DNA from 3 places in the Glutamicibacter sp. HZAU genome. Region 1 is predicted to be linked to each of the others. Evidence: predicted binding sites of a transcription regulator. Region 1 holds the regulator's gene; each other region holds the start of a gene.
The links. The regulator Rex, encoded in region 1, represses fermentation and respiration genes when NADH is low (regulators of the CRP and FNR family bind a similar motif). The targets are predictions, from matches to a motif close to CTTGTGAANNNNTTCACAAG.

Region 1 (10,428 bases):
GGCAAGTCCGATGGCGAAGTCATGCGCTTCTGCCAGTCCTTCATGACCGAGCTCTACCGCCACATTGGCGAGTACACGGATGTGCCGGCAGGCGATATCGGCGTGGGTGGCCGCGAAATCGGCTACCTCTTCGGCCAGTACAAGCGCATCACCAACCGCTACGAGTCCGGCGTGCTGACCGGCAAGGGCTTGAGCTGGGGCGGTTCCCTGGTTCGCCCGGAGGCCACCGGCTACGGCGCAGTGATCTTCACCGAAGAAATGCTCAAGACCCGCGGCCAGACCTTCGATGGCCAGCGCGTGGTCGTTTCCGGTTCGGGCAACGTGGCAATCCACGCCATCGAGAAGGCGCAGGCACTGGGAGCCAAGGTAGTCACCGCTTCCGATTCGGCCGGCTTCATCGTTGACGAAGGTGGCATCGACCTGGATCTGCTGCGCCAGATCAAGGAAGTCGAGCGCGGGCGCATCTCCGAGTACGCCGAACGCCGTGGCAGCAAGAAGGTCAAGTACGTCGCAGGCGGCAGCGTCTGGGACGTTGAAGGCACCGTGGCGCTGCCTTGCGCAACCCAGAACGAGTTGGGTGCCGAGGCTGCGAAGAAGATGGTCGCCGCTGGCACCATTGCCGTCGCCGAAGGCGCCAACATGCCTACCACCGCTGAGGCAACGTCGATCTTCCAGGATGCCGGAGTGCTCTTCGGCCCGGGCAAGGCTGCCAACGCTGGTGGTGTTGCCACCTCGGCCCTGGAGATGCAGCAGAATGCCAGCCGCGATGCATGGACTTTCGAGCACACCGAGCGCCGCCTGACTGAGATCATGGTCGGCATCCACGACAGCTGCGCAGCGACTGCAGACGAGTACGGCATGCCAGGCAACTACGTCGCCGGCGCCAACATCGCAGGCTTCGTGAAGGTCGCTGACGCCATGCTCGCACAGGGCGTCATCTAGTAATTCAGTTTGTTGCAATCCGCGCGGATTCATCGGAACCCCGGTGAATCCACGCGGATTGTCTCGTTCTGGCATCGAAATATGTGATTCAGACGGTCACCGGTGTGTTTCGTGATGCAAAAGTTACAAAAGTGCGATTAGACTAGTACAAAGCGAACGTGAACCTGAACCGCCGATGTTGATCCAAAGTCGTGTAAGTTCATCTTCGCTAAAATAACGCGACGAATTAGAGATCAGCGTCAGGAGAATATCCCGCATGACGGATAAACAGAATTTTGCCGGAGCCCGATTCATGACTGTGGCCGAAGTCGCCGACATGATGCGTGTTTCCAAAATGACCGTTTATCGGCTGATCCACGCCGGTGATCTGCCAGCTGTTCAGTTCGGTCGCTCCTATCGCGTTCCGGAAAACGCCGTGGAATCATATCTGAATGCCGCGGCCATTGATCCGCAGCACGGTACCGGTTCCTACGGTCGATAGTCCGCGCGATGGTCAGAGCATGGCCGAAAAGCGGGTAATCTGTTAAGGAACGTTTAACGTCCGGTCAACCTTGTCCTTGTGCTCGCGCGCAAGCAGGCGTTTGGGGTTGACGCATTTATTTAGTTTGTGAGGAACCACTATGGGCTCTGTTATCAAGAAGCGCCGCAAGCGTATGTCGAAGAAGAAGCACCGCAAATTGCTTCGCAAGACCCGCCACCAGCGTCGCAACAAGAAGTAAATCTGCTTCTGAGCATTTGCCGCTTGGCAATCATCGCCACCGCTTCACAGTGAAACTGCTGAACGGTGGCGATTGCTTTATCCAAGAAACCGCTCAATGCCCGCCTAAGAGCCGGAACGGCGCAGGAACGAACGCCGGGCAGCCCAGAGCGCGCCGAGGACGCCAGCGGCCTTCAGGCCCAGTTTGGCGGCCCGCTGGCCGGTGCGGAAGTCATAGACCTGCCAGCCGCGGCGCTTGGCGTAGGCGCGCAGGCGTGCATCGGGATTGATGCACACCGGATGGCCCACGGCTTCAAGCAGGGGAACATCATTGTAGGAATCCGAGTAAGCCCAGGACTTCGATAGCGAGATTCCGCGAGCCTTCGCCAAGGAACGCACAGCCTGGGCCTTTTCCGCGGCATGCAGGATCGGGCTGGCCAGCGCTCCGGTGTAGAAACCGTCTTCGCTGGCCACTACGGTGCCCAATGCGCCGGTCAGTTCCAGGCGATCCGAGATGACATTCGCCACTTCCAGGGGAGTGGCGGTGACCAGCCAGACTTCGCGCCCCACCGTCCGATGCTGGCGGGCAATGGCTACCGTCCCGGACCACAGCTTCGGTTCGATGTATTCGTCATAGATCTCGTTGCCTATCTTCTCGATCTCGGACACCGGAATCCCGCGAACCATCATCAACGCACGGTCGCGGATCTGGTGGATGTCCCCGAGGTGCTCGCCTCGGGCGGCGAAGCGCAGCTGCTTGAGCGCGAACCAGAGGATTTCGCGGAACTGGAAGAAACGGCGCTCATGCAGCTTCCGCGCCAGCAGATACAGCGAGGCGCCGCGCACAAGCGTGTTGTCGACATCGAAAAAAGCGGCGACCGTTTCCGGAGCCAGGGCGGAATTCGGGCTGGGGTGAGGATCGATGGAAGGCATTTGATCCAGTTTATTTCATCGCCAAGTTCAAGCGTGGTTACGGCTCGTGAGATTATAGGCAGGTGAGTACTTTGCATCAGATCCAGCTATTGGTTCGAGAAGGCTGCCACCTGTGCCACGCGGCACGCGCAACCGTGGCCGAGGTGACTGGACGGCTGAATATGGAGTTTTCCGAACTCGATATCGACCAGCACCCTGAACTGCTGGCAAAGCACCACGAAGAAGTGCCGGTGCTGCTCATCGACGGAGCAGTCCGCGACTTCTGGCACATCGACGCACAGCGTCTCGAACGGCTGCTGCGCAGTTAGCCGCTGCGGAAATCATGAATATGCGTTGTGCTCGTCCAGAGCACCGAAAAGTGCGGGAGAACGAAGATGTCAGAGCTTGAAGCCCGGGTCCTGCCTGAGGCCACGCTGGCTCGACTGACCCAATACCTGCGCGCGCTGAACGCCCTGGAAGCCCAAGGCCTGGAACGCACCAGTTCCGGAGTGCTGGCCAAGGAAGCCGGCGTTAACCCCTCCATCTTGCGCAAGGACCTATCCTGGCTGGGATCCTACGGAACCCGCGGAGTGGGCTATGTGGTCCGCGAGCTGGCAGAACATATCAGCCGCACCCTCGGCTTGAACCAGGACTGGCGTGTGGCCATTCTCGGCGCAGGCAACCTCGGCCGCGCGCTCAGCGGCTATGCAGGGTTCAGGACCCGTGGCTTCAACGTCAAGGCGATCCTGGATGTCGACCCAGCTCTGGTGGGCAGCGCAGTCGGCGAACTGCATGTGGAAGCCATCGCGGACTTGGCTGCTGTTGTGGAACGCGAGGAAATCAACATTGCTGTCCTGGCTGTTCCCGGAGAAGCCGCGCAGGATCTGGTCTACGAACTGGCCGAGCTATCGGTCCGCTCGGTGCTCTCCTTCGCGCCGAAGCCTCTGCGCGTACCAGCGGGAATGAATCTGCGTCGCGTCGACCTGTCCACCGAACTGCAGATCCTTGCCTACCTCGCCGTCCAAGGCTGAAACTCCGGCAAGCAGAAAGGCGTAGCCGCATCATCCTCCGATGGGATGACGCGGCTACGCCTTGATTGTTCTTGCGGGGCCTAGCGGAACTGCAAGGCCAAGGGTTTAGCGGAAGCCCGCGAGGCGGGCCTGGCGGCGCTGCGCAATGTATTGCGAAGACGGGCGCAGCCAGGAGAAGACCACGCCGGCGACGCCCAGCAAGATGCCCACAACGTAGACGGCGTTGATGATTCCGGCTTGGGTGTCGGCGAACATGCTGATCATTGGAACAGTCGTCACCAGGTTCAGCAGCGAAATCGCAGCGAGGATCGTGGCGATAATGCGCATGGCGCCGACGCCGCGGCCAACGAAGAAGCCCACCAGGAAGTACAGGCCCAAGGTGATGATCATGCCGACAATCACGAAACTCGACATCATGGAATTGACCTGGGACATGAAGGCTTCAGGGCTGGCCATCATCTGCTCGACCATCGGATCCTGTTCCATGCCAGGGGTGCTCTGCATCTGCTTCTGGAACTCTTCTTGGACCAAGGACCACTGCTGGCCAATCATGTTCGCCATCATGTTGGAGCTGGCCATCAACCAGCTGGCCAGGGCGCTGAAAATGCCGGCGAGCATGATCAAGCCGAAGGCGATAGCCAAGGTCCGCGGACGCTCGGTCGGCGGCTGCACGCCAGCGTAGCCTCCCTGCTGGCCATACTGGTCGTAGCCTGGAGCCTGCGGCTGCCCGTAGGGATTCGGATTCTGGCCGTACGGGTTCTGGCCATATGGCGAGGGCTGCTGGCCATAGGGGTTTTCGCCGTAAGGGTTCTGCGATGGACTCTGGCCCGAAGTGTTCGGGTTGTAGGGCTGGCCCGGCTGGTTAGGATCGTAGTCGCTCATCATGCATCCTTCTGGGTCGAACTATCTTATTTACCAAGCGTAGTGGCAGGTGATTGTGAGCAACCCCTCCGAAAGGATGGTTTTTCCATATGGGATTCCAATGCGTGTCCTGTGAATAGTTGACGGTGGCCACAATATGGCTAATTTGCATCGATTATTTGAGACACTGGAAACATGCCTTTATCGACTGTCCATTTGTTGCGCCATGGGGAAGTTTTCAACCCTGACCGTATGCTCTACGGCAGGATCCCCGGCTTCGGGCTCTCGGAATTGGGATTCCAGATGGCCGATGCGGCAGGCGAATATTTTGCCAAGCGCCAGGCAGACGGCGGCAATGTGGTCCGGTTGGTAGCCTCCCCGCTCTTGCGTGCCCAGCAGACTGCCGCGCCGACTTCGAAGGCCTTGGACCTGCAGATCCACACCGACGAACGGGTGATTGAAGCGGGCAACAAGCTCGAAGGCCTGTCCAAGGTCGCCGAGCACCTGCGCCAGCCGAAGTATTGGCCGCTGCTGGTCAACCCGCTGAAGCCTTCATGGGGCGAAGCCTACGTCGAACAGGTAGCCCGCATGCGCCAGGCCATGGACGAGCATCGCAAGGCAGCGGTCGCCGATCACGGCGAAGGCTCCGAGGTCATCATCGTCAGCCACCAGTTGCCGATCTGGGTGACGCGTCGAGCCGCCGAGAAGAAGCGTCTGTGGCACGATCCACGCCAGCGAGAGTGCACGCTGGCATCCATCACAAGCTTTGATTTTGAGGGAGACGATTTGGTCTCCGTGCGTTACACCGAACCGTGCCCCGAGCTGCTTGCCGGCGCGGCGAATATCCCTGGAGCCTAAAGCAAAATGACTGATCCCGTGCCTAATCCTCGCCCGTTGAGCCGCCGTACCATGCTGCGTTCGCTGATGGTTGCCGCCGCTGTGGTGCCGCTGGCTGCCTGCAGCGGCAACGAAGATGCGCTGACCGCGCAAGCGAACAGCGGCGACGGCAAGAACTACATTGCCGGCGACGGTGCAGTGGAAGAATACGAAGTCTCCAAGCGCAGCGAACCGGTGGCCATCAAGGCCACAACGTACCATGGCACGGACATCGACTTCACGCAGTGGCAGGGCAAGCCGGTAGTCATGAACTTCTGGTACGCCGCCTGCGCTCCGTGCCGCATCGAAGCGCCGGATCTGAAGGAAATTGCCGAAGAGTTCGGCGAGAAGGTCGAATTCATCGGCGTCAACGTACGCGACGAAGCCGAAGCCGCGAAGGCCTTTGAACGCACCTTCGATATTCCCTACGAGTCTGTGCAGGATACGACCGGGGAGATCCAGCTGGCGATGACCAAGTACGTGCCGCTGCAAGCCGTGCCATCCACGCTGGTGCTGGACCGCAAGGGCCGTGTCCGTGCCCGCGTAATCGGTGCCGTGGAGCCGGGGACCCTCAAATCATTGATCAGCACCGCTCTGACCGAAGAGTTGTGAGCTGATCAGTGACCTCTAATCCCTTTGCCGACATCGTCCTGGACGGGTCGTTGCTCCTGGCCGCACCCGTGGCCCTGCTGGCTGGGTTGGTCTCCTTCCTCTCGCCTTGCGTCCTCCCGCTTGTGCCGGGCTATCTCGGCTACGTCACCGGTTTGACCGGCGCAGATTTGAAGGACCACCGCCGCGGCCGGATCGTCTCCGGCGTGCTGCTCTTTGTCCTGGGATTCTCCGTGGTCTTCATTGCCGCCGGCGTGCTCTTCAGCCAGGCGTCCGCGTGGCTGCGGTTCAACGGGTCCTGGGTCACCCAGGCGCTGGGGTTGGTCGTGGTCTTCATGGGCGTCGTCTTCATGGGCGGATTCTCCTGGATGCAGCGGGATCGCAAGATCCATAAGAAACCGCCTGCCGGCTTGTGGGGCGCCCCGGTGCTGGGGCTGACCTTCGGGCTGGGCTGGGCGCCGTGCATCGGCCCGACGTTGAGCGCGGTATTGATCATGTCCACCGGAGTGGACGCGAACGTGGGCCGCGGAACCTTGCTGACCGTGTTCTATTGCCTCGGATTGGGCCTGCCCTTCATCCTTATCGCAATGGGGCTGCAGCGCGGCATGCAGGCGTTGGCGTTTTTCCGCAAGCACCAAGTTCTCATCATGCGTTTGGGCGGGGGACTGCTCATTGCCTTGGGCCTGGTCATGGTGACGGGGCTTTGGGGAACATGGGTAGCAGAACTGCAAAACTGGTTTGCCAATGAAGTGAGGTTGCCAATTTAATGGCGAAACAACAACGGAAGTCCAAGGGAACCGGCGACGCGCCTGCCTTGGGATTCGTGGGTTCCATGCGCTGGATCTGGACCCAGCTGACATCGATGCCCACAGCACTGTTCCTGCTGCTGCTGCTCGCTGTCGCTGCCGTGCCGGGTTCTATTTTCCCGCAGCGCGATGCCAACCCCGAATCTGTCGCCCAGTACCTGGATCAGCACACCACCGCCGGCCCCTGGCTGGACCGCTTCCAGATGTTCGACGTGTACTCCTCGGTGTGGTTCTCCGCGATCTACATCCTGCTGTTCATCTCGCTGATCGGCTGCATCCTCCCGCGTGTGAAGAAGCACGCCAAGGCCTTGCGCACCCCGCCACCGCGGACCCCTGCGCGCCTGGACCGCCTGCCCCAGTACAGCACGCATGAAATTCTCGAAGGCGAAGCCGATACGCCCGACGACCAGCAGGTCATCGATGATGCGTTCAGGATCCTGAAGAAGCGCGGCTACCGCGTCGAGCGCCGCGAGGATGCCATCGGTGCCTCGGTGGCCGCCGAGCGCGGGTACACCCGCGAAATCGGCAACCTGCTCTTCCACATCTCGCTGGTGGGCGTCCTTGCTTCCGCGGCGATCGGCGGCTCCCTGGGCTACACCGGACAGCGCGTCGTCGTCGAAGGGGAAACCTTCGTGAACTCGCTGGTCGCCTATGATTCCTTCACCCCTGGCACGAACTTCAACGCCGATAACCTCCCGGGCTACGCGGTGACCCTGGACCAGTTCGATATTGTCTTCGACCGCGAATCAGAATCCCACTTCGGCCAGCCGCTGGACTTCACCGCCCACGTGCAGGTGCGCGAATCGGCAGACGCGGAGCCTGTGAAGCAGGAGCTGAAGGTCAACCACCCGCTGCGCATCAAGGGCGCCGACGTCTACCTGGTCGGCAACGGCTACGCCCCGGTGATTACCGTCAAGGACGGCAACGGCAACGTCGCCTACTCCGGCCCGGCGGTCTCCATCCCGCAGGACTCGGTCTACACCTCGATGTTCGTGCTGAAGGTGCCGGACGCAGAACCTTCGCAGCTGGGCTTCCAAGGCTTCCTGCTGCCCACCGCGCTGGTGGACGAGAACGGCTTCGGCATTTCCGGCGACCCCAACGCCATCAACCCGCAGCTGCACCTGAACTCGTACTTCGGCGATCTCGGACTGGATGACGGCAACCCGCAGAACGTGTTCGTGCTGGACACCGACAAGATGGAGCCGCTGAACAGCCGTGATCTGGATGCCGGCGGCATCATCCTCGAAGCCGGGCAAACCTACGAGCTGCCCGACGGCAAGGGCTCGATCACGTTTGACGACCTCAAGCGCTATGTGGCATTGGATGTGAACCACGACCCGGGCAAGCTGCCGATCGGCATCTCCTCGGCTCTGGCGTTGATCGGCTTGTCGATCTCGCTGTTCACCCCGCGTCGCCGCGTTTGGGTGAAGCTGAAGAATGAGGACGGCAAGCGTAGTATCGAATACGCATTGCTGGCACGTGGCGAGGATCCGCGTCTGGAACGCGAAGCCGCAGAACTACAAAAGATCTTTGACAAGGCTTGGCCATTGGCAAGCCAGGAGCAGAACCAAGGAGCCGTAAATGGATAACGCAGGGGCATTAGCGCCTATTAATGAAACGCTGGGTGAATACAGCCAGCTGTTCATGCTGCTGGCCGCCATGGTCTATGGGGTCGTCTTCATCATTTTCGCCTTGGACCTGGCAAAAACCAACAAGTCCATCAGCGAAATGGATTCCCAGGCGCTCAAGCGCGACGAGGAACTGCTGGTCAGCGCCGGCAGTGCCGCGGTGGGCACCAAGGCCCGTGCCCGCAGGGGCGCCGCCGCGCGTGCCGATAACGTCGGCGAGCACATCGTGACCGACAAGATGGAATACACCCAGCTGTCATCCAAGCGTCCGATGGCCCGCATTGCCGTGGTGCTGATGTGGCTGGCAGCGGTCCTGCACGGCGGCGCAGTGGTTTCCCGGGCAATGGCAGCGCACCGCGTGCCGTGGGGCAACATGTACGAGTTCCTGTCGACCGGTGCTTTCCTGGTGGCCCTGGTGTACCTGCTGGTGCTGATCTTCAAGGACCTGCGCTTCATGGGATCCTTCATTTCCGGCCTGGTGACCTTGATGCTGTGCGGTGCCACCATCGGCTTCCCCACACCGGTGGGCCACCTCGTTCCCGCTTTGCAGTCGCCATGGATCGTCATCCACGTTTCCATCGCGGTGCTGGCTTCGGCGCTGTTCGCCATCAGCTTCGCCATGAACGTGCTGCAGCTGATCCAGCATGCCCGCATGAACCGCCTGGCCGCTGGCCAGAAGGACAAGTTGCCCTTCATGCGCGTGGTGCCGGGCGCCGGCGCACTGGAGAACTTCGCCTACCGCATCAACACCATCGCCTTCGTGATGTGGACCTTCACCGTGATCGCCGGAGCGATCTGGGCTGAAGCCGCCTGGGGCCGTTACTGGGGTTGGGATCCAAAGGAAGTCTGGTCCTTCGTGATCTGGGTGGTCTACGCAGGCTACCTTCACGCACGCGCCACCGGCGGTTGGACGGGTCCACGCTCGGCCTGGTTGTCCATCATCGGCTTCCTGTGCGTGGTCTTCAACTTCACCATCGTGAACATCTTCTTCGACGGCCTGCACTCCTACGCCGGAGTCTAGACCCAAAAGAAATCTGCACTGCGAGCGGTTTCCCTTTCATGGGAGGCCGCTCGCAGCGTTTTAACCGCGCAGTGCAGGGCGCTGTGTCCAGCTGAGGCGCAAGTAGCCTGCAAGTGGCCCATTGAGCCCGTCCGGAGCCCGGAGAAGCGGTCCGGGGCATAATCCAGCCACCCGGTTGCCCGGGGCTCCAGGGCACAAATAAAGCCCAGCTGCGCTGGCTAGGCGTGCTGGGCTGGTTGCCGGGAACCCCGGCAGGTCGAGAGGGCTACTCGGAGTCAGGCGAAGCGCTGTCTGAGCCTTCTGGGTTGTTCTTGTGCTCCGCGCTGGGCTTTGGCTCCTTGGCCTCCGGCTTGGCTGGTTTCGCGTCGTCGGCCTTCTGCGCATCCTCGCGTTTGGTGAGGTCTTGCTCACGCGCCTTCAAGTCGGCTTCACGCTGCTGCTGGCGGCGCCAGATCTCCAGCTGGCGCAGGAAATCCTCGTCATCGTCCGGAGCCATGGACTTCTGCGCCGGGGCATCATGAGATGCTGCAGGGCGCCCCAGGAGGAACCACAAACCGGCTCCGAGGAGCGGAAGCAGGATGATGACCGCGAACCACGCAGGCTTAGGCAATGACCGGATGCGGCTGCGTTCTGCACGAGCGCATTCGATCAGGGTGAAAATCGTCAAAGCAACCGAAACCACTGCGGCGAAAATTAAAAAGCGGACCATGCTTCCATTCTAGTGATAATCCTGTTCACAGGTTCATCGGTAGACTTGAGACTATGCAGTTCGTGAAATATACCGTTATCCGCCTAGGCGTATTCCTCGCCGTTTTCCTGGGCCTCTGGTGGGGTCTGAGGTGGCCAATCTTCGTTTCTGGAATTATTGGCCTCATCGTGGCCTTCGCGGTGGCCTACCTTTTCTTCAACAAACTTCGTCTACGGGCGAACGAAGATATCCGCAACGCCTTCAACAAGACCTCGGCCAACAAGACCAAGAAGCAGCTGGACGACGAAGCTGTCGAGGATGAATTCGACGAATCGCAGCGCAAGCAGGCGCCTCACG
Region 2 (10,428 bases), on a different contig from region 1:
GCGTCGAGCAGCTCGGATACCTGCATTGCGGTCATGTCCGCGATCCCCAGGGAATTGATCTTCGACTCGCGGGCCGCCGGCCCGAGCCGGGAACCGTCGCAGGCGGAGCATGGGGCGGTCGTGGAGATCCGATCGATCCACTCGCGGATATGGGCTTGCTTGATTTCCCTGCCCGAATGGATGTAATTGCTCTTGATGCGCGTGATCAACCCGGAGTAGCTCATGTTTGCGCCGTTGAGCTTGACCTTGCCCGCTTCCTCATAGAGCATGCGGTCCAGCATGGCCTTGGGCATGTCCCTGAGCTTCACGTCCAGGTCGGGCTGCGTGCCGGCGGTCAGCGTCTGCCAGAGCCAGGCGCCCGGGGCGAAGTTGGGCGCCTTGATGGCTCCCTCGTTCAGCGTCTTGTCCCAATCCAGCAGTTCATCAAGGTCGATGCTCGCCTCGGTGCCGAAACCCTCGCATACCGGGCACGCGCCCTGGCCGAGATTAAACGAGTACGCGCCCGCGCCGCCGGCGCTCGGGGTGGAGTACCGCGAATACAGCACGCGCAATAGCGAATAGGCATCGGTAGCCGTGCCCACCGTAGAACGCGAATTCGCGCCCATGCGTTCCTGGTCGACCACGATGGCCGTAGACAGATTCTCCAGCACCTCCACATCAGGCCGGGGCATCGACGGCATGAAGCTCTGGATGAAGGTCGTGTACGTTTCGTTGATCAGCCGCTGGGACTCGGCGGCAATCGTGCCGAACACCAGCGAGGACTTGCCTGATCCCGATACGCCGGTAAAGGCGGTGATGCGGCGTTTGGGAATATCGACGTCGACGCCCCGCAGGTTGTTTTCCCGTGCTTGGCGTACTCGGATCGTGTCATGGCTATCGGCAGGGTGCTGGCTCATGTCCCAAGCCTACTGACAAATGAGCACACCAGCACCTCGCCCGGGCTTGCCTGCTTGCAATTGCTGCCCCCTCCGGTGGAGGATCGAATTACAAGGGAATTGTCGATTCCTCGTCGAGAGCGGAGAATGCCATGCCGGATGCACCTCGGAAACTACTCAAGCTCAGCTCGGCGGCAGCACTGGCCGGCTGCCTCGCGCTCGCCGGGTGCGGCAGCACCTCCGGTGGCGCACCAAGCGAAGCGTCCACGGATCCTGGAGCCAGCCCGACGAAAACTTTCTCCGCAACCGCATCCCCAACCGCGACCTCGTCCGAGCCGACAGAGCCTGAAGCTTCAAGCACGCCGGCCGATGAGGAATCGGAGCAAACGGAAACGATCGGGGGGCAGGAGCTGGGCAAGCTGCCGTCAAACGCCACCGAGTATGCTGACGCGCTGGTCGTTGCCTGGGGCAATGGGAACGAAGCCCAAATGAAACAGCTGGCCACCGCCCAAGTGGTCGCGTCCCTGACCGAGTATTCGGCGGCAGGTGGACCAAATTGGTCGCAAACCAGCAGTGACGCCGGAGCAGGGTCGGTGTTCGTGAGCTATGAAAATGCCGATGACGGGACCGTGCTGAACCTACGGGTGCAAAACCAGGTTGTCGGGCAGGGCCATGAACAAGGCGTGGTTGAAGCAAGCTTCGAGTAGTCCACAACGTCACACCAGCACCATGCCGCTTAATTGTGGCCAGACGCCCTCAGCGGCTGAATCGCCGAATATTCATCTGGGGAACGGTCGATACCCCCGTAATCGAATTCAATGGGAGCCCTTCCGATTTCAGGCGGGAATTATTCGGCAGAAGCGCGAATTTCCGTAACACTTAAGCCAATCACAGGATTTCGGTGTAATGGAAATTACGTCTATCATGATTGAGGCGTGCGCCACGACACACCTGTGGCCGTCGCGCAGGGCGCTCCGATCCCTAACCGTTTATAAGGACTTTCATGAAGCTGCTGAAATCTATCCCACTGCTTGGCTGGGTGCTCGTTGCCATCGTGCTGGGTATCCTGCTTGGCCCGGTGATGCCGGTCTGGTTGGGAAGCGTATTCCTGACCTACAACTCGATCTTCTCCGGATTCCTTGGCTTCATCGTGCCTTTGATCATCTTCGGCTTGGTCGCACCGGCTATCGCTGAGCTTGGCAAGGGTGCCGGCAAGTGGTTGGGCATCACCGCAGTCATTGCGTACTCCTCGACCTTGGCCGCAGGCCTGCTTGCCTACTTCGTCAGCCGCTGGCTGTTCACCAAGTCGCTGTCCGGCGGCGGCGTCGAAGAAGTTGGTGCAGGCGAAGGATCCGGTTTCGAGCCGTACTTGTCTCTGGTTGGCGAGGCGGGAGATTCCGCAACTGAAATCGTGCTGACTCCGCTGATGGGTGTGATGACCGCACTGGTGCTGGCGTTCATGCTGGGCCTGGGGCTCACTGCCTTCCGTTCCACCGTGCTCTTCCGTGGTGCCGTGGAATTCCGCAGCATTATCGAAATGGTCATCCGCCGCGTGATTGTTCCGGCGCTGCCGCTGTTCATCTTCGGCATCTTCCTGGACCTGTCCGCCGCCGGTGACGCCGTCGTCGTGGTCCAGAAGTTCCTCTTCGTTGCAGTGATTTCCTTCGTGCTCACCCTGGTGGTCCTGCTGGCGCAGTACACGATCGCTGGCGCGATGAACAAGCGCAACCCGCTGGCTGCCCTGTGGGGCATGCGCAATGCGTACTTCACCGCATTGGGCACCTCGTCGTCTGCCGCAACTATTCCGGTGACGCTGGAATCGGCCAAGAAGAATGGCGTGGCCGACGCCGTGGCTGGCTTCGTGATCCCGCTGTGCGCCACGATCCATTTGTCCGGCTCGATGGTCAAGATCACCTGCTTCTCCATCGCCGTGCTCTTGCTGACCGGCGGCGAAGTGTCCTTCGGCGCCTACCTCCCGTTCATTCTGATGCTGGGCGTCATGATGATCGCCGCCCCAGGCGTGCCTGGCGGCGCTATTGCGGCCGCTGCTGGCCTGCTCTCCCAGATGCTGGGCTTCGGCGAGGTCGAGGTCGGCCTGATGTTCGCGGCCTACATTGCACTGGATAGCTTCGGCACCGCAACCAACGTGACCGGTGACGGAGCGCTGGCCATGATCATGCACAAGCTGACCCGAGGCAAGCTCGGCACCCAGCCGCAGGATCCCGAGGACGAAATCGTTGAACTGGCAGATGGCACCGAATCGGAAGACCACAAGCTGGCCTAACCCGCTTGCCGCACAAGCATGAGCATCGATGCCCGGTACCAGACTCGCAGGTACCGGGCATCGATGCTTTGTTCTGCCGGCGACCAAGCCGGACCAAGAAGAAACCCGCCCAGCGGCCGAACCTGGACGGTTCGGACGCTGGGCGGGTTTGCGCTGCCGTAACGGAAGCAGAAGTCCTAGATCCACATGGCCGGGTCGATGTACTCGGCCGGGTCCACCGCTGGCTTGTGCTCTTCAGGCCGGCGCGGACGGTTCTGCGCAGGGATTCCGGTGACGATCGATCCTGCCGGGGCATCCTTGACGACAACGGCGTTCGCGCCGATTGCCGAGTCGGCACCGATCACGATCGGCCCCAGGACCTTGGCCCCTGCGCCGATGACCACGCGGTCCCCGATGGTCGGGTGGCGCTTGACCTTGGCCAGCGACCGGCCGCCGAGGGTCACCCCGTGGTACAGCATCACGTCGTCGCCGATTTCGGCCGTCTCGCCAATGACGATGCCCATGCCGTGGTCGATGAAGAAGCGGCGGCCGATGGTCGCGCCGGGATGGATCTCGATGCCGGTCAGTGCGCGGTTCGCCTGGGAGAGCAAACGGGCTGGCCATTTCAGTGCCGGGTTCTGCCACATCTTGTGGGCCAGCCGGTGCATCCAGATGGCGTGCAGCCCGGAATACACGAAGAAGTTTTCGGGATCGCTTCGCGCTGCCGGATCGTGCTGGCGTGCGTTAGCCAAATCCTCACGCAGGCGGGAGATAAAACTCATGAATACTACCTTAGTGGTTGCGGTTCGCTGCGGGACAATCCGCAGATGTCACACAGCAAATCGGCGCGAGCTGCACCGATAAAGGTCTCTCAATAGACCCAACGGTGGCTCACGCCGATTTATTCTGCTTCTGCAAACCTGCTTAGCCGCGGATGTCATCGAAGAGCAGCGTGGAGATGTAGCGCTCACCGAAGTCGGGGATGATCGCAACGATCTGCTTGCCTGCATTTTCCTCGCGTGCGGCGACCTGAACTGCGCCCCATACGGCTGCACCAGCGGAGATGCCACCGAGGATGCCTTCCTTGACGCCCAACGCGCGGGCGGTCGACACCGAATCCTCGATGCTGGCATCCAGGACTTCGTCGTACAGTTCGGTATCGAGCACCTCTGGGATGAAGTTCGCGCCCAAGCCCTGGATCTTGTGTGGGCCCGGCTTTCCGCCATTGAGGATTGGGGAATCCTTCGGCTCCACTGCCACGATCTTCAGGTTCGGATTCTTTTCCTTCAGGTAGCGGCCTGCGCCGGTGATCGTTCCACCGGTACCGATGCCGGCAACCAGGATATCGACCTTGCCTTCGGTATCGGCCCAGATTTCCGGACCGGTAGTGTCTGCGTGCACCTGCGGGTTCGCGGTGTTGGCGAACTGCTGCGCCCAGATGGCGTTATCGGAGGTCGCAACGATCTCCTTGGCCTTCTCCACGGCGCCGCGCATGCCATCGGCGCCCGGAGTTAGCACGATCTCGGCACCGAAAGCGCGCAGCATGACTCGGCGTTCGGTGGACATGGTCTCAGGCATGGTCAACACGACCTTGTAGCCGCGAGCCGCGCCAACCATGGCCAGCGCGATGCCGGTGTTGCCGGACGTGCCCTCGACAATGGTGCCACCTGGCTTCAACGCGCCCGATGCCTCGGCTGCATCAACGATGGCCACGCCGATGCGGTCCTTGACGGAGTTGGCCGGGTTGTAGAATTCCAGCTTCACGGCAATGTTGCCTGGCAGGCCCTCGCCGACGCGATTCAGGTTCACCAGCGGAGTGTTGCCGACGACTTCGGTGACGTTGTTGTAGATCTTGCCCATCTTGTATGCAATCCTTACGTGTACTTTATGCAGCCGCAGATAGTTGCGGCGAAATAACTGCTGGAATCTGGCGTAACCGCCGGACACCCATCGGGTTCACAACTAACCCTAATAGGCCTAAAGCGCGACTAGGTTTCGTTTAGCCATTGAGCGTAATATTTCCTGACTTTTGCGAGCTTTGGATCGATAATCACCCGGCAATATCCGACTTCTTGGTTTTCGGAGTAATAATCCTGGTGAATTTGCTCGGCAGGATAGAAATCTTTCGACTCTTCCAGCGTGGTGACGATCGGATTGGGGTATACACGCGAGAACTTGTCGATGGCGGCCTCGAAAAGTTCGCGCTGTGCATCGTCGAGCGGGAACATCGCCGAGCGGTACTGGGTTCCAACATCGTAGCCCTGGCGGTTCAGCGTGGTCGGGTCGTGCACGGTGAAGAACATGTCCAGGATGACGTCGGCCGGAACCACTTGCGGATCGAAGATCACCGCGACACCTTCGGCATGCCCGGTGGTGCCGCTGCAGACTTCGCGGTAGTTCGGATCCTTGGTGTGGCCGCCGATATATCCGGAAATTACCGCGTAGACGCCACGCGTGCGCTGGTACACGGCATCCAAGCACCAGAAGCAACCGCCAGCTAGCACGAAGGTGCTCAACTTGGTGTCCTGGACATCCAGGGTCGGGGTGAATTGATGAGGTGACTGAAGGCTGAGAATACTCACACAGTTCACAACGTTGCGGCGTTGCATTCTGTTCCATCCTCATTGGCACGGCGTAGTCTGGTTGGTATGCAGAGCAAGGCAAATAACTCGCAAGACCTGGGGAAGAGCAACGTTTCCCCGGAGGCCTCGACGCTCAAGCCCGTTACCGAAGAAAAGCCAGAGCAGCCAGTGGAAGACTCCTCGGCTGCGCAGACCACCCTGGGTAACGTCCTTGAAGCCGCCGAGGAGCTTTGGCCAAAGTCATTGGCCGAAGATTGGGATGCCGTTGGGCTGGTCACCGGGCGAACCGGCCAGCAGATTTCCAAGATCGTGATGGCTGTTGATCCAACGCTGGAGGTGATCGAGGACGCAATCGAGCGTGGGGCCGATCTGCTGATCACTCACCACCCGCTGCTGTTGCGCGGAGTCACCCAGGTTGCCGGCACGACATTCAAGGGCGAGGCCATTCACCGCCTGATTGAATCCGGTACCGCATTGCTGACCGCGCACACCAATGCCGACAGTGCCATCGGGGGCGTCAACGACGCGCTGGCCGATGCCTTCGGGCTCAAGGACTGCGTGCCGTTGGTGGAGTCCAAGGACGGGCTGCCCGAGGAAGGCCTGGGACGGGTGGGCTTCTTGGAGAAGCCGATGAAGCTCGAAGATTTCGCGGAACGCGTCTACACCGTACTGCCGGCCGTAGCCGGCGGAGTGCGTGTCGCCGGAGACCGCAACGGAATCATCCGGAAGGTTGCCCTGTGCGGCGGCGCCGGCGATTCCCTGTTCGATGCGGTGCGCTCGCACCAGGCCGATGTGTACGTAACCGCCGACCTGCGCCATCACCCGGCAAGCGAAGCGCGCGAAGCTGCCAATGGCGGCTTCCCTTACCTGATCGACGTTTCCCACTTCGCTTCGGAATGGGTCTGGCTCTCGGCCGGTGCCCGCGCCTTGGGCAATGTGCTGAACGATCTGGGACATGCGGTGGAAATCGAGGTATCCCAGGTGAATTCCGATCCTTGGGACTTTGTCCTGACTCCATAGCCGGAGTTTGGCATGCTGCACCACGTAGAGATCTGGGTGGAGGATTTGGCAGCCAGCACAGCATCGCTGGGCTGGCTGCTGACCCGTCTGGGCTACACGGCCAATTCGCAATGGGCCAACGGCATCAGTTATTCCTGCGGCGATTTCTATATCGTCCTGGAATCAGGTCCGGATGCGAAGAAGCAGCGGCATGACCGGCTGGCTCCAGGGCTGAACCATTTGGCCTTCCAAGCCGGCACCAGGCAGGCCGTCGACACGTTGGCCGCCGAAGCGCTGGAGCGCGGTTTCAGCCTCATGTTCGCGCAACTGCACCCATACGCCGGGGGAGCGCAGCACTATGCGGCCTATTTGGAGGATGCTTCCGGATTCGAAGTCGAACTGGTTGCAGCGCAGCGATGATGCCATGCAGGCCTAGCGGAATTGCCCGGCCTGCACGGCATCATTCGCTGTCGCAACGCGCTCAGGCGGCCTGCTTCACGGTGGTGAACTGGTGGTCTTCTGGCAGCAGGATGTTCAAAGCCAGGCCCTTCTTGTCTTCCACCAGGGACGCTTCCCACTTGGTCTGGACCAGGTCGAGCAATTCTCCAGGGTTCTTCGGTTCGACCGGCTGCTCGACCAGGAAGCGGGCGACTTCACCGCGGGTGTGCTTGGCGAAGTGCGAGACCACTTTCGGCGTTCCGTTGCGCATCTGGAACACGTTGACCGCAACGGTGTTGCCATTGGCTGGCTTGTAGGCGGCTGCGTAGGTGCTCGACCGGGCGTCAACGATCAGCTGGCTGCCGGCCGCCTCATCGAGTACCGGGGCCAGCCGCTTCTTCCACCAGGTGGCCAGCTTGCCCAGCGGCTCGAGCTTGACCGACATGGACAAGCGGTAGGGCGGAATGCGATCGCCAAATCGCACGGCCCCCCACAGCGCGGAGATCACGATGACGGATTCGTCGGCACGCCGCCGCGCGGCTTCATCCAGGCTCGCGTAGTCCAGGGCTTCGAAGAGCACCCCCGAGTAGATGTCGTGCGCCTTGGCGGCCGGCTCGGTGTGCAGGTTGATATTCCGAGCTACCTCATTGGCCAGCGAAGCTCCGACGCCCAGCAGGTCCATGGCATCTTCCCTTGCTGATACTTCTGCCAGGGCGTCGAGCATGAGGCGGCGTTCGGCAGAGAGCTCCGGGAAAGAGAGTTCTTCGATTTCGAAGGGAGCTCCTTCGACGTGGGCGGTCTTGCCTTCGGAAGGCGGCAACAAAATAAGCACGCTCTCCAGCTTATCGGAGTCCACCTGCTGCTCTGCGACGGCCATGTCCCCGCCGTGGCGACTCCGGCTGTGAGCGATCCAGTGTTCGAAAGTGGTCCGAAGGCTGTCCTGAACCGATTAGACTGGTAGTGAATGGGATGGCCAGACGGTCGCGTGGCAAGCAATTGTCCCGAGGAACGTCCGGGCTCCACAGAACAGGGTGGTGGGTAACGCCCACTCGGGGTAACCCGCAGGCTAGTGCCACAGAAAATAGACCGCCAGGTTTTCCTGGTAAGGGTGAAACGGTGGTGTAAGAGACCACCAGCACCCCAAGCGATTGGGGTGGCTAGGTAAACCCCACTCGGAGCAAGGTCAGACAGACTGCGTTATGAGGGCTGTTCGCCCCATGCAGTCGGGTGGACCGCTAGAGGCTGCCGGCAACGGCAGTCGTAGATAGATGACCGTCCCGCTTCGGCGCGACAAAACCCGGCGTATCGGCCATCCCATTCATTAATTCCTTCGCTGCATCCAGCCCTTCATTCCTGATCACACGGCCCGGCCCTTGCCCGCTCGTGAGATGATTCACAGTTCCCGATCCGCGCTTTTTCAGCGCACGGTCTAGAATGGATCATGTACTTACGAGGATGATCCTGTTACCTCGTGCCACCGCAAAAGCAATGGTGCTTCCCACGGTGCCAACCGACTTCATGGATCTGCGAGTCGGCTGAATTGGAAGGATTTTCTGTGACCCAGCAGTCTGTCGTTGCCCAGCAAGAATGGAGCGGGCGCGAAGAGCTCGCCGAGGCCATGATTCCACTGATCGGACGTCTGTACCGCAAGAACAATGTGGTGACCTCCGTCTACGGCCGCAAGCTGATCAACCAGTCCGCCATCGACATCATCAAGGCCCACCGCGTCGTGCGCCGCATCGATGGCGAAGAGCTCGACCTGAACGACACCAAGGCGATCCTCGATGCCATCGAGTCCCTGAATGTCGGCTCGGTCTCCGTTGATCTCGGCCGTTTGAACAAGAAGTTCAAGGAGTCCGGTTCCGCTGATCTGAACGCCTTCCTGGCTGATGAATTGGGCGAGAAGGTTGGCCAGGCTGGCGCAACCGACGCAGAACCGCAGGATGTCGTGCTGTACGGCTTCGGCCGCATCGGCCGCCTGCTGGCCCGCATCCTCATCGAACGCGGCGGCTACGGCCTGCGCCTGCGTGCCATCGTAGTCCGCAAGGGCGCGGAGAACGACTTGGTCAAGCGCGCCTCCCTGCTGCGCCGCGACTCGGTGCACGGCCGCTTCGACGGCTCGATCACCGTTGACGAGGAAAACAACACCATCCTCGCCAACGGCACCTTGATCAAGGTCATCTACTCGAATGACCCGACCACCGTTGACTACACCGAGTACGGCATCGACAACGCCATCGTCGTTGACAACACCGGCCGCTGGCGCGACGAGGCCGGCCTGTCCCAGCACTTGCAGGCCAAGGGCGTTTCCCGTGTCCTGCTGACCGCACCGGGCAAGGGCGACCTGAAGAACATCGTCCACGGCATCAACGATTCGTGGATCACCGCAGAAGACAAGATTGTCACCGCTGCATCGTGCACCACCAACGCCATCACCCCTGTGCTGAAGGCACTGAACGAGAAGTTCGGCGTTACCCACGGGCACGTGGAAACCGTTCATTCGTTCACCAACGACCAGAACCTGATCGACAACTTCCACAAGGGCGAGCGCCGCGGCCGCTCGGCAGCGCTGAACATGGTGATCACCGAAACCGGTGCCGCCAAGGCTGTTGCCAAGGCCCTGCCGGAGTTCGAAGGCAAGCTGACCGGCAACGCCATCCGCGTTCCTACCCCGGATGTCTCCATGGCGATCTTGAACCTCAACCTTGAGAACGAGACCACCAAGGAAGAGCTGAACGCCTACCTGCGCGAGACCTCGCTGACCTCGAACCTGCACAAGCAGATCGACTACATCGATTCGCCTGAGGTTGTTTCCACCGACTTCGTCGGCTCGCGCCGCGCTGGCATCGTTGACGGCCTGGCCACCATCGTGTCCGGCAAGAACGCTGTCGTCTACGTTTGGTACGACAACGAATTCGGCTACTCCTGCCAGGTAGTCCGCGTCATCGAAACCATGGCCGGCACCCACCCAGCTGCAGTGCCTGCACTGAAGGCAGAAGCCGTCACCGCCTAGGACCTCAAGGGTTTCAGCTGAAGGGGCCATCCCAACGCATTGCGCGCTGGGATGGTCCCTTCTTGAGTTCTGGGCCTGCGATAGGAACGGTCTTGCCGGGTTTTCCTGATGCACACTTTTCCGCGTCGTGGGCAGGACCGGACGGGGGTCCAGTATTCCCGGGGGTCGCTATCCTGTTTCATGCACACAGAACCCGTTGCCAGAGGAAGTGCCCTGTGCAAGGCTCGGGGCATGATGCGATCAACGAATCCGGCACTG
Region 3 (10,428 bases), on a different contig from region 1:
TTCGACGGCTCTTCGACCTGCCGCCGCATCAGATTGCCACCGCCGAGAACTGGTTCTCTTTCGGTTCGCGCACCCCGCGTACCCCGCGGCGAGCGTCCTCGGTGTGCCTGGTGAGGGATTCCTCCCACGGTGTGGAAACCTACCTGACTTATCGCCCCGGGGGCTCTCCTCTGGGCAACGTAGCCTTCCCGGGCGGCAGCCATGAGACGAGCGACCGTGCCACCTACCAATGGTTCGGCCCGAGCCTGTCCCAATGGTCCAAGCGCATGGACCTGCTGGATCAGCAGCTGGTCCAGGCCTATCTTGTTTGCGCCATTCGCGAGCTCTTCGAAGAGACCGGGATCCTGCTGGCCGGAACCGACGAGCAATCCGTCGTTGAAATGACCGATGCCGAAGACTGGATGACCGCCCGCGAAGCCATCGCCGGACAAGATCTTGCCTTTGACGAATTCCTGCGCCGCCGCGGACTCGGTTTGCGTACCGACCTTCTGCGTCCTGTATCGCACTGGCTCAATCCGAACTTTGCCCTGCGCCGCTTCGACACCTGGTACTTCACCGCCACCGTGCCGAACCGCCAGGAAGCCTCATTGCTGCGTGGCAAAGGAAAATGGGGACGTTGGTCTGCTGCCGGAGACATCTTGGCAAAGCGCGGCACCAGCGAGCTGGGGGACAGCATTGGCCAACCCAACACGGTGAACCTCACGCTCTCGGAGATCAGCTACCCTGCAGTGGAAATGATCCTGGAAGCCATGGCGGAAGCCAACGGAGTGATCGCCTACCTCTCGCGGGCGCGATCGCTGAACCTCAAGCATCCGGATCTGCTGGTGCGCGATGGAATCTACTACCTGGAAGTCCTGGGATCCATCAGCGCCGAGTCCTCCCGGCCGTGGCAGACCACTGCCGGGCACTGAGCACACTGCTTAAAACACAACAGGCCGAAAATCCTTTGAGGATTTTCGACCTGAAATGCTTTGTCGTGCTTTAGCGCGAACGCTGGCGCAGGCGCTGGATGTCCAGGATCACGACGGCGCGTGCTTCCAGGCGCAGCCAGCCGCGCTGGACGAACTCGGCCAGAGCCTTGTTCACGGTTTCGCGGGAAGCACCAACCAGCTGGGCCAGTTCTTCCTGAGTCAGTTCGTGGGCAACCAGGATGCCGTCGGTAGCCGGGCGGCCGAAACGGTCAGCCAGGTCCAGCAGCGCCTTGGCAACGCGGCCAGGAACGTCAGAGAAGACCAGATCGGCCAGGGACTCATTGGTGCGACGCAGACGTGCAGCCAAAGCCTGCAGCAGCTGGATCGAGACCTCAGGGGAGTTCAGGATAGCCTTGCGCATGTTCTCGTGGCTCAGGCCAGCCAGGCGGGTCTCCGACACGGCGGTGGCGGTAGCGTTGCGTGGGTGTGGATCGAACAAGGCCATTTCGCCAAATAGTTCGCCCGGGCCAAGAACAGCAATCAGGTTCTCGCGACCATCCGAAGAGGTGCGGCCGAGCTTGATCTTGCCAGAAACGATGAAGTACAGACGGTCACCCTGATCGCCTTCACGGAACACCGATGCACCGCGGGACAGATCAACCTCGGTCAATTCTTCGGTTAGCGCGGCGAAAACTTCATCACCAAGCGACGCAAACAGTGGCGCGCGACGCAGTACCTCGATATCCATTAAATCTCCTGTCAACAGTAGTAGGCGCTTACTTCATTGTGCCGTATTCGGTAACAATGTGACAGTTTCCACACGTGGTTTAACCAAGAAAATGTCGAAAATCACGCACATTCGACTAAAACTCGCGAATCTGCTCGCAGAAATCCATCAGCTTCTAAGGGTACCTTGGGTCTATACGAACTTTATGAATGAACTGGGGTCTGGGTGCTGGGAATTTTCAGCTGGCTCGATGTAGTCATCTGCGCTGTATTGCTGATGTTCTTCATCGTTGGAGTTCGCCGAGGTTTCCTCCTGACAGTTGGCGACATGCTCGGCCTGCTCGTCGGTGGCGTCGCCGCATTCTTCGCGATCCCGTTGGTCTCCACTTTTGCCACGAATCCGTGGTGGCGTGTCGGACTGATGATCGCCACCGCCGCGGTGCTGATCATCCTCGGCCAAGCGCTGGGACGGGTGATCGCGACCCGGATCAGGCACTGGATGAATGTCGATTTCCTGCGTGCCGCAGACCGCATCGCCGGTGGCGTGCTGTCGGTGTTCATCACCGCAACAATCATTGGTGGCTTGGCCTTTTCCACGGCAAGCATGGGTATCCCGAGGCTTTCGCTGGAGATCAGCAAGTCCAAGATGATCGACACGATTCGCGGCCTGACACCCGAGTTTGTCGATGCGGCCATATCCACCGCACGCTCCAAGGTGATCGCTGAAACCCTGCCCGCGTTCCTGGAGCCTTTCGCCCCTCCGGTGCAGGCGCCAGTGGACACCGAATGGGCCGCCAACGACCTGCAGCTGGCAGCCGCGCAATCGGCGGCCAAGATCTCCGGCACCGCCGTGCAGTGCGGCGTTAACCTGACCGGTTCGGGCTTCGTTGTCGACCACGAATTGGTCATGACGAATGCACACGTGGTGGCAGGATTGAGTGCTGCAACCGTGGAGGTCGGCGGTGACGAAGTTCACCGCGGAAAGGTTGTTTATTTCGATCCCCAGGCGGACATCGCGCTGCTTTACGTCGAGGGACTGCAGGCTGAGCCCATCGACCTGGCCACCGATGACCTGATGCGTGGCGACTCGGCAACATTCGTCGGCCACCCGTCGGGCGGACCGCAGCAGATCCGCGGAGCGCTGATCGCCTCGCGCGCCTTCGTCTCCATCGCCAACATCTATGGCGAAGACCCGTCGCGGATTTCGGTCTACCAGCTCACCGCGGAAGTGGCGCAGGGCAATTCCGGCGGACCGCTGCTGGATGAATCCGGCGACGTGGTGGGTCTGATCTTCGCCAAATCCCGCAGCGATGACGAGGTTGGCTTCGCCCTGAGTCTCGAAGAGATCGAGCAAGCCTTGGAACTCGGCAGCCAGCGGCGCACCAGCATCAAGACCGGCGACTGCGTTTCCGGCTGATGCCTGCGGCTACTTGCCGAGCAAATGCGCGAGCTGCTGCACGGCCAGCTTGTAGCCGTGCACTCCCGCACCGATGATGATCGAGCTGGCTACCGGCGAGATATAGGAATGGTGGCGGAAGGCCTCGCGCTTGTGCACATTGGAGATGTGCACCTCGATGGCGGGCAGCTGCACGCCGCTGATCGCATCGGCCAGCGCTACCGAAGTATGGGTGAACGCACCGGGGTTCATGATGATGCCTGCCGCGGTCGTGCGGGCCTCGTGGATCGCGTCGATGAGCACGCCCTCGTGGTTGGACTGCACCGCGCGCACCTCCAGGCCGTAGGCGGCCGCGGTGTCACGGGCCAGCTGCTCGACATCGGCCAGCGTGTCGTGGCCATAGATTTCCGGTTCCCGGGTGCCCAGCAGATTCAGATTGGGGCCGTTGAGCAGCAAGATGGTGTTCGATGCGTTCTCAGTCATGAACCCAAATCTATTACACGGCAGGCATAATCCAGCGTCGTTGCGCCGGGTCCGTAATACAAGAAGCCGCCGTTCTTCCGCACCAGCGGTGCAGATGAACGGCGGCTCTTGCGGCAGTGCGTGCAGCGGCTACTTGCCCATGGACTGCGCGATCTGGCTCATGACCGTCGAATCCGAGAGCGTGGTGGCGTCGCCGACCTCGCGGCCTTCGGCCACGTCCTTGAGCAGGCGGCGCATGATCTTGCCCGAGCGTGTCTTGGGCAGCTCGGGCACCACCAGCACATGCTTCGGCTTGGCGATCGGGCCGATGTCCTTGCCCACGTGGTTGCGCAGGGTCGCCACGACATCCTCGCCCTCGGCAGGCTCGGTCTGCAGGATCACGAACGCGACCACTGCCTCGCCGGTGGTCTCGTCCTTCGCCCCGACCACCGCGGCTTCGGCCACGTACGGGTGGGCGACCAGCGAAGACTCGATCTCGGTGGTGGACAGGCGGTGGCCGGACACGTTCATCACGTCATCCACGCGGCCCAGCAGCCAGATGTCGCCGTCGTCATCCTTCTTCGCGCCGTCGCCGGCGAAGTACATGTTCTCGAAGCGGGACCAGTAGGTGTCCTTGTAGCGTTCCATGTCGCCCCAGATGCCGCGCAGCATGGCCGGCCATGGTTCGCGGATGACCAGGAAGCCGCCTTCGCCGTCGGCTACGGATTCGCCGGCTTCGTCCACCACGTCGATGGCGATGCCCGGGACTGCCACCTGGGCCGAGCCAGGCTTGGTGGCGGTGACGCCCGGCAGCGGCGCGATCATGTGCGCGCCGGTTTCGGTCTGCCACCAGGTGTCCACGATCGGAGCCGGGTGCTCCTTCTTCTCGCCGTTCTTGCCGTTGTTGGAGCCGATGACATCGCGGTACCACATCCAGGCTTCCGGGTTGATCGGTTCGCCCACCGAACCGAGCACGCGCAGCGAGGAGAGGTCATAGCCGTCCGGGATCTCGCGCCCCCACTTCATGAAGGTGCGGATGGCGGTCGGCGCGGTGTACAGGATGGTGACGCCGTACTTCTCCACGATTTCCCACCAGCGGCCCTGGTGCGGGGTATCCGGGGTGCCTTCGTAGATCACCTGGGTGGCGCCGTTGACCAGCGGCGCGTAGGTGACGTAGGAGTGGCCGGTGACCCAGCCGATGTCTGCGGTGCACCAGAAGACATCGGTTTCCGGGTGCAAATCGAAGGTGTCGCGGTGGGTGACCGCGGTCTGCGTGAGGAAGCCGCCGGTGGTATGCACGATGCCCTTGGGCTTGCCGGTGGTGCCGGAGGTGTAGAGCACGAACAGCGGGTGCTCGGAGTCGTGGGCCACCGCGGTGTGCTCGGTGGCGGCGTTGCCGACCACGTCATCCCACCACTTGTCCAGCGCGCTGAATTCGGTAGGCTCGCCGTTGCGCTTGACCACCAGCACGTTTTCAACGGTGTGCCCCGGTGCTTCCAGGGCGGCATCCACTGCAGGCTTCAGCGGGCTCGGCTTGCCGCGGCGCCAGGTGCCATCGGCGGTGACCACGAGCTTGGCGTCCGCGTCGTCGATGCGGCTGCGCAGCGCGTCGGCGGAGAAGCCGCCGAAGACCACCGAGTGGATGGCGCCGATGCGGGCGCAGGCCAGCATGGTGATCACCGCTTCGGGGATCATCGGCAGGTAGACGGCGACGCGGTCGCCCTTGGCCACGCCCAGGGACTCGAAGGCGTTGGCGGCCTTCTTCACTTCCTCGGCCAGCTGTGCGTAGGTGTAGCTGCGGGTATCGCCCGGCTCGCCTTCGAAGTAGATGGCCACGCGGTCGCCCCGGCCGTTCTCCACATGGCGGTCCAGTGCGTTATAGGCAGCGTTGAGCTTGCCGCCGACAAACCACTTGGCAACCGGCGCTTCAGACCAGTCGAGGGTGTCGGTGAAATCGGTGTCCCAGTCCAATACCTGGCGGGCCTGGTCCGCCCAGTAGCCCAAGCGGTCTTCCTTGGCTGCGTCGTAGCGGGCCTGGGTGGCGATGGCTTGATCGCTGAAGTCCTTGCTTGGGGCAAAGGAGCGGGTTTCGGTCGACAGGTTGTCCAGGGTCTTCGAATCACTCACTGTGTTCGCGTCCTTCCACGTAGTCACAAATGTTTCTCTGTGATCAAAGTTACAGCCTCGGAGGATGAAGGTGTGCTTTGTGTCACTGCGATAGCGGAAATCGGGTAATTTGTGCGCCAAGCGGTGGATTGAACGCGATGAACAGCATGCCGGGGCAGTGTTCCGGGGTGAAAACCCAGCGCGCTCATGACACGATCTAAAGCGTGGCGAAGAAACTTGAGAATGAAACCGAGCTGGGGCTGAAGCGCCGGGCACGCAAGATCAACCGGGAACTGGCGCAGGCCTACCCCTACGCGGTGCCCGAGCTGGACTTCGAGACTCCCTTCGAACTGCTGGTAGCCACCGTGCTCTCGGCGCAGACCACCGACGTGCGGGTCAATGCAATCACTCCAGCGCTCTTCGCCCGTTTCCCCGACGCCCTCGCAATGAGCCAAGCCGAGCGTGCCGAGCTTGAGCAGCTGATCCGCCCCACCGGCTTCTTCCGCGCCAAGACGGATTCGCTGCTCGGGCTATCCGCTGCGCTGGTGGAACGCTTCGACGGCGAAGTGCCAGCCAAGCTCGACGAGCTGGTGAAGCTTCCCGGAGTGGGACGCAAAACCGCCAACGTCGTATTGGGCAATGCCTTTGGCGTCCCCGGAATCACCGTGGACACCCATTTCGGGCGGCTGGCCAACCGCCTGGGCTGGACCGCTGAAACCGACCCGGTGAAGGTCGAGCACGCGGTGGGTGAACTATTCGAGAAGCGCGACTGGACGATGCTCAGCCACCGGGTGGTCTTCCATGGCCGGCGCGTCTGCCATGCGCGCAAGCCCGCCTGCGGGGCGTGCGTGATCGCCAAGCTGTGCCCGTCGTACGGCATCGGCGAGGAAATACCGGCCAAGGCCAAAGCGTTGCTCAAGTATGAGCTTGCACCAGGACGGGAAGAACTGCTGGCGAAAATGATCGCCGGAGCAACTCGCCGCGAGCTGAGGGCTGAAGGATACGGATTGGACGCATGAGCGCACGCTTGGAATTGGAACAAGTCATCGCCCGCCACACGGCGCAGGTCGGGGCAACGCAGCGGCTGCCCAACGAGTGGGTGATGAACGAGATGGAGCTCGGTGCCGCGCGCCGGGCCGCGGTGCTGATCCTGTTCGGCGCGGCCGGCGAGGCAGTGCTGGAACCGCAGTCCCAGATGGACGACCTGGACCTGTTGTTCGTGGAGCGGGCAGCGACCCTGCGCAAGCATGCCGGGCAGATCGCCTTCCCCGGCGGCGGCATCGACCAAGAGGATCCGAGCGTTGCCAGCGCCGCTCTGCGCGAGGCATGGGAAGAAACCGGCGTGGATACCGCCGGCATCGAAGTACTGGGCACCTTGGGGGAAACCGAACTGCCGGTGTCGAACTTCCTGGTCACCCCGGTGCTTGGGTGGTGGCATACCGAATCCGAGGTGTATCCGGCAGACCCGGCAGAAAGCGCTGGGGTGTTCCGCGCCCCGGTGGCGCACCTGCTGGATCCGAAGAACCGCCTGACCGGCGTGGTGCATCGTGGCACGCGCAAATTCAAGTCCCCGGCCTTCGATTTCGAAGACCGGATCATCTGGGGCTTCACCGCGATCGTGCTGGACCGGCTGTTCAACGAGCTGGGGTGGACCCGTCCGTGGGACAACCGGCGCGAACTGCGCATGGCCTGAGGCCCGCTATTTCGCGTCCGCGTAATTCCCTGAAATCGCAACGCTGACCGGGAAACGCGGCGAGGCCTGGCCGAACAGCGAGCGTCCGGCCAGCATCGCCGCGTGGCGGATTAGCTCCTGCAGCTGCCCGGCTAATTCGGTGGGGCATTCGAAGACAATTTCGTCATGGACGAAGAACACCTGGCGGCAGCTCCGGCTCCACCCGGCCTGATGGATCAGGTGGCGCGCGTGGCCCATCCACACCAAGGCCCACTCGGCCGCGGTAGCCTGCACGACAAAATTCCTGGTGAACCGGCCACGGGCCCGCGCCGCGGAGTCAGCGGCCCGCTGCGATGCCTCATCGCTGGTGGCCCGCTGCGCCGCCAGCCACTGCTCATCTGCGGGAGGGCAGCCGCGGCCAAGGAAACTGCGCACGCCTCCACCCTGTTCGCCAGCCTGCGCCGCCTGTTCGACAAAACGCATGGCGGTGGGAAAGCTGCGGGTCAGCGCCGCGCCGACGGTGCCCGAAGCACCGCCACCTCCGCCGTAGATGACCGAGAGCATTCCCAGCTTGGCTTCATCGCGCGAAGCGACAAGCTTGGCATCCAGCAACCACTGGTACAGATCGTCTTGCTGGCCAGCCTTTTGCAGCTGCTGGTCATGGGAAATGGCCGCCAGGATGCGCGGTTCCAGCTGCCTGCCGTCGGCCACCACAAAGATCGAACCTGCTGGGGCGCGAACGACCTGCCGGATGGAATGCGGCAATTGGAGCGCACCGCCACCTGAGGCCGCCCAGCGTCCTGAAATGACGGTTCCCAGCACATAGTGCGGATGGAACCTGCCATTTTCCACCCATTGATCCAGCCAGGCATCGCCGTGGGTACTCGCAAGGCGGGAGAGCTTCTTGTATTCGAGGACCTCGGTAATCAGCGGATGCTTGATCTGCTCAAGTTCCCATGCCCGCACCGAGCTCACCGCGAAGCCGGCCTTGTGCAGGGCGCGCAGCATTTCCTGCGGCGAATCGGGATTGAGCCCGGGACTGCCCAACGCCTCAGCCAGCTGCTGGGCCTTGGCAGCCAGCTTGGGAGGTCGTCCGTAGTCGGAGACGCGTTCGCCCAATTGCTCGCGCAGCAGGGCGCGGTGCCCGGCTTCATCCCACGGCAAGCCGGCCTCTTCCATCTCGCAAGCAATCACGGCGCCTACCGATTCTGCATGGATCAATAATTCCAGCCGACGGCGGGCATCGGGTTCTTGCGGCAGTGCGTCGCGTTGGGCAAGGTACATGGAGATCAGCTCGGCCAGCGACTCGCCGGTGACAGGTGCGGAGAAGAGCGCATCCTGGTTGGCCCATTCCCTGCCCTGGGTTGGCTGTTCAAGGTTGAAGTCATCGAGCGTCTTCGTGCTCAGCGGGGAACGGTGCAGGATGCGCTGCGCCAAGGAGAGAATGTAGGCCTTAGCCAGAAAAACCCCGGCTGCCGCGAGCGGCTGCATCCATGGGGTGGTGCGGAGCATGGCCCAGCGGGGCGAATGCCGTGCCTCGGTTTCAGCGACAAAGCCAGCCAGCTCTTCGCGGGAAACAGAGGAGACCGGCTGCAGCGAGTTGCCAGTGAGCTGGTCGCGGAGGTCAATGAGGGCATAGCCATCAGGGTCGGCGGCAAGGAAGGCGATGGCACTCATGGATCTATTGTGCCGTGCCAGTGGACGATATCCCCAGCCGGTTGGCTGGCCGCACGCAAATGATTGGATGGGTGCCACGCTCGATGCATGAAATGGCTATCAGAATCCCCATCGGCCCAGCCGCTGAAGGTTGCGCAACGATTTGTGATGACGGAATCGGATTTCGAGCAGCTGCCTCCGAAGAGAACCAGCGCGCCGGCAGCTGGTGGACGCACTGCGGATGATGAACCGGTCTGCACCATCGTGAGCAACGACGCGCGGATTATTGAGCGATGCGCGGTGATCGCGGTCGGCGCGGCGGTGCGAATCAACCAATGCGCAGACCCGCAGCTTTTGCCCGGCGATGGTTCGGGGCCGGTGCTGTGGGGCAGCGACATGGCAGCACTGGCCGAAAACACGAGCCGGCCGGTAGATGTGCTGGTCGGCTTGGAGGATAGCGAGGCCCTCATCTGGTCTCTGGCCAGCAGGATTCCCAAGGCGCGGGTGGCGGTTCTGCCATCGGCCAGCCAATGGCTGGGCGAATACCTCGGCCTTTGGGCCATGCGGGCAGGGCATGGGCACACGCTGGCGCTGAATTCCACGGCCGGAGGGTTGGGGACGACAACCCTCGCCCTGCTGCTGGCGCACGCTGGAACACTCAGCGGACTGCGCAGCGCCATGATTGATTTGGATCCGCATTCCCAAGGAGCGTGGCCGCTGGTGTGCGCGAAGCCGCCTATCGGAATCGGCTGGGAGGAATTACAGCAATCCGGCGGTGCGCTGGCGGCCCATCAACTGGCCGAAACTTTGCCGAAACTGCGCGATACAGCCATCCTGACCTGGTCCCGCGCCAACCGAACGCAGGAGCTGGAAGACCAGCTGGTGATTCGGCTGCTCGCTGCGGCCCGGCAAGGATTCGATCTCATTGTGGTGGATGCTGGACGTGCACCGCATCCGCAACGGCTGGTGATGAACCAGTTCATCGACCGGAATATCGCCACCGCCAGCTCCATGACCGTGCCAGCTTCAGGGGAAGTGGTGCTGTGCGGGGAGCAGAAACTGCGCTGCACCCCTCAAGGCTTTCCGGAGATACTTGGCGCCGTCCCTGTCCTTCCGCGGATCAGCAAGGCCCTGGAGCGCGGCCAGCTCTTCGACAGTTTCAAATCCCGGGCACTGCGCCAGCACCTGTCCAACCTGTGCCTGATACCGCAGGTGAAGGAGCAGCACCCATGAGCCCGGGACGGCACAGCCACAATGCCAGCCCAGCAATGGGCGGGCCCGTGCTCGATGCCAAGATTCTCGAATCAGTGCGTGAACGGGCACTGCTCACCGGCGGGCAGCTCGACGCGATTGCCTTGGCCGGAGCCGTCCATGACTCGGGCGTGGCCCTGGGATCGCAGGGCGCCGCCCAGTCATTGGAATCGCTGCAGCACGAAGTGGCAGGACTGTCTGTCCTTGAGCCATTCGCCCAGCGGCCCGAAGTCACCGATGTCCTAGTG

Region 2: EKH49_RS07630 (glyceraldehyde-3-phosphate dehydrogenase) is a predicted target of Rex. The motif match lies at 8,538-8,557, and genes of this name have one in related genera.
Region 3: EKH49_RS13765 (MarP family serine protease) is a predicted target of Rex. The motif match lies at 1,715-1,734, and genes of this name have one in related genera.

What each region holds. Positions count from the first base shown of each region.
Region 1 covers NZ_SCKZ01000007.1:15,224-25,651, forward strand. Annotated here, with positions in the region: gene gdhA (NADP-specific glutamate dehydrogenase) at 1-942, shown strand, start outside; gene EKH49_RS12005 (helix-turn-helix domain-containing protein) at 1,199-1,423, shown strand; gene EKH49_RS12010 (30S ribosomal protein bS22) at 1,563-1,661, shown strand; gene EKH49_RS12015 (HAD family hydrolase) at 1,766-2,572, opposite strand; gene EKH49_RS12020 (glutaredoxin family protein) at 2,635-2,880, shown strand; gene EKH49_RS12025 (redox-sensing transcriptional repressor Rex) at 2,908-3,582, shown strand; gene EKH49_RS12030 (hypothetical protein) at 3,688-4,464, opposite strand; gene EKH49_RS12035 (histidine phosphatase family protein) at 4,639-5,301, shown strand; gene EKH49_RS12040 (TlpA family protein disulfide reductase) at 5,308-5,931, shown strand; gene EKH49_RS12045 (cytochrome c biogenesis CcdA family protein) at 5,940-6,695, shown strand; gene resB (cytochrome c biogenesis protein ResB) at 6,695-8,323, shown strand; gene ccsB (c-type cytochrome biogenesis protein CcsB) at 8,316-9,383, shown strand; gene EKH49_RS12060 (PLD nuclease N-terminal domain-containing protein) at 9,649-10,092, opposite strand; gene EKH49_RS12065 (DUF4229 domain-containing protein) at 10,146-10,428, shown strand, end outside.
Region 2 covers NZ_SCKZ01000004.1:192,734-203,161, reverse strand. Annotated here, with positions in the region: gene EKH49_RS07680 (ATP-binding cassette domain-containing protein) at 1-896, opposite strand, end outside; gene EKH49_RS07675 (hypothetical protein) at 1,028-1,582, shown strand; gene EKH49_RS07670 (dicarboxylate/amino acid:cation symporter) at 1,879-3,159, shown strand; gene epsC (serine O-acetyltransferase EpsC) at 3,336-3,920, opposite strand; gene cysK (cysteine synthase A) at 4,063-4,998, opposite strand; gene msrA (peptide-methionine (S)-S-oxide reductase MsrA) at 5,127-5,654, opposite strand; gene EKH49_RS07650 (Nif3-like dinuclear metal center hexameric protein) at 5,787-6,740, shown strand; gene EKH49_RS07645 (VOC family protein) at 6,753-7,139, shown strand; gene EKH49_RS07640 (YaaA family protein) at 7,201-7,989, opposite strand; RNA gene rnpB (RNase P RNA component class A) at 8,123-8,478, shown strand; gene EKH49_RS07630 (glyceraldehyde-3-phosphate dehydrogenase) at 8,713-10,170, shown strand; gene EKH49_RS07625 (hypothetical protein) at 10,402-10,428, shown strand, end outside.
Region 3 covers NZ_SCKZ01000008.1:164,509-174,936, forward strand. Annotated here, with positions in the region: gene EKH49_RS13760 (Crp/Fnr family transcriptional regulator) at 982-1,659, opposite strand; gene EKH49_RS13765 (MarP family serine protease) at 1,864-3,054, shown strand; gene aroQ (type II 3-dehydroquinate dehydratase) at 3,064-3,516, opposite strand; gene acs (acetate--CoA ligase) at 3,646-5,622, opposite strand; gene nth (endonuclease III) at 5,826-6,620, shown strand; gene EKH49_RS13785 (NUDIX hydrolase) at 6,617-7,294, shown strand; gene EKH49_RS13790 (bifunctional 3'-5' exonuclease/DNA polymerase) at 7,301-8,950, opposite strand; gene EKH49_RS13795 (hypothetical protein) at 9,038-10,162, shown strand; gene EKH49_RS13800 (TadA family conjugal transfer-associated ATPase) at 10,159-10,428, shown strand, end outside.